Saccharothrix violaceirubra: one gene and its partner. The protein of the gene in region 1 interacts with the protein of each later gene in a pairwise test. Links are inferred from orthologs where the notes say so. Each region holds a gene or a part of one and is shown in the gene's direction. Other genes may lie near its edges. The genes, in order: ftsZ and rlmN.

Region 1 (3,177 bases):
GTGTCGGCGACCACGCCCGCCGACGTGACACTCCACCTCACCGAAGGGCGCGAGGCCAGGTGGGGCACGGTCGACGACACACCGCGCAAAGCCGACGTGCTCCTGGTCCTGCTGACCAGGAAGGGCTCGGTGTTCGACGTGACAAGCCCCGAACTGCCGACCGTGTCGTGATTCACAGCGCGTACCGGTGGGTTAATCCGATCGTGTTCGTCCCAGCGCGCGGACATACTGCCGCCATGACTTCAGAAGTGATCGACGACCGGGTCGAGGTACCGTTCACCGGCTCGGAAAAAGAGCTGCTCAGCGCCTTTCTGGACTACCTGCGCGGCACGATCGCGCTCAAGTGCGCGGGCCTGTCCGAAGAGGATGCGCGGCGCGTCGTGCTGCCGTCACCGCTGACCACGGCGGCCGGGATCGTGAAGCACCTGCGCTGGGTGGAGAACTACTGGTTTCGGGTGGCCCTGGCCGGGGAACCAAGCAGCGCGCCGTATACGCGCGAAGACCCGGACGCCGACTGGAGGGTCGAGCCGGGCGAGACGATCTCCGGTTTGCTCGCCGACTACGCTGCGGAGTGCACGGCCAGTCGTTCGTACGTCGACGGAGTGGAACTCGACCACGAGGTCCCGTTCCGCGGCGACCGACGGCTTTCCGTGCGCTGGGTGTTGATCCACATGATCGAGGAGACGGGTCGGCACGCGGGACACCTGGACGCGGTGCGCGAACTGCTCGACGGGACGACCGGCGAGTAGACCTCGCTCACCCGGTCGGGACAAGACACGGCGTGGCTGCTGGACCAAGGCATTCCCGATGCATAACGTCCAGCAGGAACATACGGGGTTGACATAACTCTGCACCTCTGGTGAAGGGTTTCAATCCGGGTGGAGATCCGTCCGGGCTGTGACACCGGTGGTCATCCACTCCAGCACCAGCACGGACACGATCAGGAAGGCGGCCCGATGACGCCCCCGCACAACTACCTCGCGGTGATAAAGGTCGTCGGCATCGGCGGCGGCGGCGTGAACGCCGTCAACCGGATGATCGAGGTCGGGCTCAAGGGCGTCGAGTTCATCGCGGTGAACACCGACGCGCAGGCGTTGCTGATGTCCGACGCCGACGTGAAGCTCGACATCGGCCGTGAACTGACCCGCGGCCTGGGCGCGGGCGCGAACCCCGAGGTCGGCCACAAGGCCGCGGAGGACCACCGCGAGGAGATCGAGGAGGTCCTCAAGGGGGCCGACATGGTCTTCGTGACGGCGGGCGAGGGCGGCGGCACGGGTACCGGCGGCGCGCCGGTCGTCGCGTCGATCGCGCGCAAGCTCGGCGCGCTGACCATCGGTGTGGTCACCAGGCCGTTCTCGTTCGAGGGCAAGCGCCGGGCCAAGCAGGCCGAAGAGGGCATCCAGGCGCTGCGCAACGAGTGCGACACGCTCATCGTCATCCCCAACGACCGGCTGCTCCAGCTCGGCGACATCGGCGTCTCGTTGATGGACGCCTTCCGCTCGGCGGACGAGGTGCTGCTGTCCGGTGTCCAGGGCATCACCGACCTGATCACCACGCCCGGTCTGATCAACCTGGACTTCGCCGATGTCAAGTCGGTCATGTCCGGCGCCGGTTCGGCGTTGATGGGCATCGGTTCGGCGCGCGGTGAGGGACGGGCCGTGCAAGCCGCCCAGAAGGCGATCAACTCGCCGCTGCTGGAGGCGTCCATGGAGGGTGCGCACGGCGTGCTGCTGTCGATCGCGGGCGGGTCGGACCTCGGCCTGTTCGAGATCAACGAGTCGGCGTCGCTGGTGCAGGAGGCCGCGCACCCGGACGCCAACATCATCTTCGGTACGGTGATCGACGACTCGCTCGGCGACGAGGTCCGGGTCACGGTCATCGCGGCGGGGTTCGACAGCGGCGGACCGACGCACAAGAAGCTCGAACCCCAGGCGCTGTCGTCGCCGCCCCGGGGGACACCGATGGTGTCCGGGCAGGCGGGTCACGTCAACCCGAACCCGGCACCGCCGGTCGAGCAGGCGGTGCCGCAGCGTCCGATCGTCCCGCCGCAGCCGCAGCACTCCCAGCCGGCGCAACCGCAGCACCAGCCGCAGCACGCCCAGGGCAACGGCGGGTACGGCACGTCGTCCACGGTGCCGCAGTCGGTACCCCAGCCGGTGCACCGGACGCTGCCCACGTCGTTGCCGACCTCGGGCACGTTGCCCAGCCGTGCGGTGCCCGTGACCGACGATCCGGACGACGAGGTCGACGTTCCGCCGTTCATGCGTCGCTGACCGCCCACCGCGCACGTCCGTGCGCGGTGGCGCGGCACGGTCGTGCGCTCGGGGAGCGATCCACGTGGCCGGGACCGTGTGTGGTCGTGTGTCTGTTTCTGTCGCGCTGCCGTGTACACAAACGCGTTTGTGTACACGGGGGGTGCGACGAACGCGTTTCGGTACCCGTGCCGTGTCCACTCCGGCGACGGGGTCGTGCCGCGGTGCGTGGCAGGCTGTCCACGTGCAGATCCGTCGTGTGGTGACCACCAGGGAAGGTGGGGCCTCGCGTCCCCCCTTCGACACGTTCAACCTCGGCGACCACGTCGGTGACGACACCGACGCCGTCGCGGCCAACCGCCGGCGACTGGCCGAGGGGATCGGACTCGCGCCCGACCGGCTCGTGTGGATGGAACAGGTGCACGGACGCACGGTCGGTGTCGTCGACGGTCCACGCGCCCGCGCGGTGGAGGCGACCGACGCGCTGGTCACCGATCAGGTCGGGCTTGGTCTGGTCGTCCTGGTCGCCGATTGCGTCCCCGTCCTGCTCGGCGACCCGGTCGCGGGAGTGGTCGGTGCGGTGCACGCCGGCCGGGTCGGCGCACGGGTCGGCGTCGTCACCGCCGCGCTCGACGCGATGGAGGGACTCGGCGCGGTACGTGAACGGATCGAGGTGCTGTTGGGGCCCGCGGTCTGCGGCGCGTGTTACGAGGTGCCCTTCGACATGCGTGCCGACGTCGACAAGCACCTGCCCGGCAGTGCGGCCAAGACCCGGGCCGGGAAGCCGGCGCTCGACCTGCGCGCGGGCATCTGGCAGCAGCTCGCCGATTCCGGGGTGACCCGCGTCGGCGTCGACCCGAGGTGCACCGTCGAGGAACGCACGCTGTTCAGCCATCGACGCGATCCCGGTACCGGGCGCTTCGCC
Region 2 (3,209 bases), 160 kb from region 1 along the record:
TGCTCCGACCCGGTGGCGTGCTCGCGATCGTCGACCTCGACGGGCTCGCGGAGCCGTACGGTCCGTGGCTTTGCGCGGACGAGCCGCGATACGACCCACGTGTCGTCGAAGCGTTCTTCGACACGGAGGGCTTTACGTTGACACGCGTGCGCGCGTTGTGGCGCTTCGAACGCCGTGCGGAGCTGGAGTCCGTTTTGCGGATCGAGTTCTCGTCGAAGGTGGCCGAGCGCGCGATCGCCCGCACGCCCGGCCTGTCGTTCGAAGTGGGCTACCGCGTGCACACCCGGGTGAAGCCGACGGGTCTGCTGCGCGGTCAGTCGTCCGTGTCCTCCTCGACGTCGATCTCACCGAGGATCGCGTAGAGCTGGCGGCGGGCCTCGTTGACGATCTCGATCGCCCGCGTCTTCTGCTCACGCGTGCCGGCGTGAGCCATCTGCCGCAACGCGGACGCGAGGTGGCCCGACGCGGTGTGCAGCTTCATGGCGTGGTCGTCGATGTCGTCGGTGACCTGCTGCCACGGCGGCGCGCCCTCGAACTTGGCCGCCTCGGCCCGGCCGGTCTCCGTGAGGGAGAACAGCTTCTTGCCGCCCGCCTCCTCGCTGGAGGAGACCAGTCCCTCGTCGGCCAGCAGCTGCAGCGTCGGGTAGACCGAGCCGGGGCTGGGCCGCCAGAGGCCGTCGGTGCGGCGACCGATCTCCTGGATCATCTCGTAGCCGTGCATCTCGCGTTCCGCGAGCAGTGCGAGCACGGCGACGCGCACGTTGCCCTTGCGCTGACGTCCGCCGCGTCGTCCGCCCCGCCCCGGACCGCCTCGGCCGAAGAACTCCGGTGGTTCCGGCGGCTGGGGCGGCATCGGCGGGCGGAACGGCCCGAAGCCGCCGCCGAAGCCACCGCGGGGATCGCCGAAGCCGCGGTCGCGGTGGTGACGTCGCTGGGGCCTGTCGAAGTGGGAGAACATCGTTCACTCCTGTCGTCGATCGGTTGTGACAGGTCGACGATATATCGGAATGTATCGCGATGCAACGGTCAATCAGGTCGGGGCGACGTGGGACACTGGAGCGGCCATGACTGCGCTCCCTCTTGTCTTCGACGCGCCCAAGCGCGGCCTGCCGCCGCGCCACCTCGCCGACCTCACCGCCGACCAGCGCCGGGAGGCCGTCGCCGCGCTCGGCGAGAAGCCGTTCCGCGCCGCGCAGCTGTCGAACCACTACTTCGGCCGCCTGGCCGTCGACCCCGACGAGATGACCGACATCCCGGCCGCGAGCCGGTCGCGCCTGGTCGCCGACCTGATGCCGACCCTGTGGACCGAGTTGCGCAGCGTCGAGGCCGACGGCGGCACGACCCGCAAGACGCTGCTGCGCGCCCACGACGGCACGCTGGTCGAGAGCGTCCTCATGCGCTACCCCGACCGGGCCACGCTGTGCATCTCCAGCCAGGCCGGCTGCGGCATGGCGTGCCCGTTCTGCGCCACCGGCCAGGCCGGGCTGACCCGCAACCTGTCCACCGCCGAGATCGTGGACCAGGTGCGGCGGGGCGCGGCGGCCATGCGTGACGGCGAACTGCCCGGCGGCCCCGGCCGACTGTCGAACATCGTGTTCATGGGCATGGGCGAGCCGCTGGCCAACTACAAGCGCGTGGTCGAGGCCGTGCACCGCATCTGCGACCCGGCGCCGGCGGGCCTGGGCATCTCGCAGCGGTCGGTGACCGTGTCGACAGTCGGCCTCGTGCCCGCGATCCGCAAGCTCACCGACGAGGGTCTCCAGGTCCGGCTGGCGGTGTCGCTGCACACCCCGGACGACGAGTTGCGCGACACGCTCGTGCCGGTCAACACGCGGTGGAAGGTCGCCGAGGTCCTGGAGGCCGCGCGCGGCTACGCCGACAAGACCGGACGTCGGGTGTCGATCGAGTACGCCCTGATCCGCGACATCAACGACCAGGGTTGGCGTGCCGACCTGCTCGGCAAGGTGCTGCGCAAGCACCTCGGGCAGCTCGTGCACGTGAACGTGATCCCGCTGAACCCCACGCCGGGGTCGAAGTGGGACGCCTCGCCCAAGCCGGTCGAACGCGAGTTCGTCCGCCGGGTCGAGGCGCAGGGCGTGGCGTGCACCGTGCGGGACACGCGCGGCCAGGAGATCGCAGCCGCCTGCGGGCAGCTGGCCGCCGAGGGGTGAGGGCGGGCCTCACGCGGGCCCGCCCGTCACAGGGTCAGACGACCTCGTTGAGCTTTCCGGTCGCGACGTCGAACACGAAGCCGCGCACGGAGTCCTTCACCGGCACGAACGGGTTGTCGCGGATGCGCTTGATCGACTGGCGCACGTCCTCGTCCAGGTCGGGGAACGCCTCGGCGGCCCACGAGGGCTTGATGCCGAGTTCGTCCTGGATCGACCGCTTGAACTGGTCGTCGGTGAACGTCAGCATGCCGCAGTCGGTGTGGTGGATCAGGATGATCTCGCGGGTGCCGAGCAGGCGCTGGCTGATGGCCAGCGACCGGATCTCGTCCTCGGTCACCACGCCGCCCGCGTTGCGGATGACGTGCGCCTCGCCCTCGTTCAACCCGAGGATGCGGTACACGTCGAGGCGCGCGTCCATGCACGCGACGACCGCGACGTGCTTGGCCGGCGGCAGCGGGAGCGGCCCGCTGAACTGCTCGGCGTAGGCGGCGTTGTTCGCCAGAAGCTCGTCCGTGACGGACATGGCGTTGGTCCTGTTCTGAAGTGACGACGGGAGGTGCGCGCGCGGCACTGAGCCAATCGACCCATGCGCATGCGCGCAACCGACGTCCGACAGTTGGGACCGGGCTGACCCGAACGGGCGAATGTGGACATCCGCCCGTATCTCCGGGACAGAACTACTTGCGGCGCCACGACGTGCGGCTGCGCACCTGCTCCCAGATGAGCAGGATCGCCATGCCGCCGCCGAACGCGACGATGTACAGGTCTTCGGTCCGCCCGTGGTGGTTGCCGATCAGCAGGCTGAACGTGGCCAGCACCGACAGCCAGCCCGCGATCCGGATGCCCTTGGGGAACGTGCCGTGCCAGCCCCACGCGGCGGACGGCTCGTCGTGGGTGTCGACCGCCGGACGCGGCTCAGAGGACGAGGACACAGCGCACGACCTTCCTGCTCCCGATCACTTTCGAAGACGCGGCAATCGTCGCACACGGCGCGACCACGCGAGACGTGAGGTGCGCGGCACCGTGATCGCGTCTACC

The links.
Region 2: the proteins of ftsZ (region 1) and rlmN interact in binary tests that used the Escherichia coli proteins (3 or more experiments, as listed by UniProt). The link is inferred for Saccharothrix violaceirubra from one-to-one orthologs.

What each region holds. Positions count from the first base shown.
Region 1 is NZ_JACHJS010000001.1:1,431,702-1,434,878, forward strand. The notes cover bases 253-3,114. They hold ftsZ (cell division protein FtsZ), read left to right. Parts: upstream 253-956; coding sequence 957-2,273; downstream 2,274-3,114. Other genes in these bases: F4559_RS07260 (DinB family protein), read left to right, coding at 253-749; pgeF (peptidoglycan editing factor PgeF), read left to right, coding at 2,497-3,114. Outside these bases: F4559_RS07255 (cell division protein FtsQ/DivIB), read left to right, coding at 1-171; more of F4559_RS07260, read left to right, coding at 237-252; more of pgeF, read left to right, coding at 3,115-3,177. UniProt on the Escherichia coli protein: Essential cell division protein that forms a contractile ring structure (Z ring) at the future cell division site. The regulation of the ring assembly controls the timing and the location of cell division.
Region 2 is NZ_JACHJS010000001.1:1,275,092-1,278,300, forward strand. The notes cover bases 224-3,117. They hold rlmN (dual-specificity RNA methyltransferase RlmN), read left to right. Parts: upstream 224-1,064; coding sequence 1,065-2,171; downstream 2,172-3,117. Other genes in these bases: F4559_RS06545 (class I SAM-dependent methyltransferase), read left to right, coding at 224-362; F4559_RS06550 (PadR family transcriptional regulator), read right to left, coding at 314-958; F4559_RS06560 (beta-class carbonic anhydrase), read right to left, coding at 2,206-2,694; F4559_RS06565 (DUF2631 domain-containing protein), read right to left, coding at 2,849-3,103. Also shown: more of F4559_RS06545, read left to right, coding at 1-223.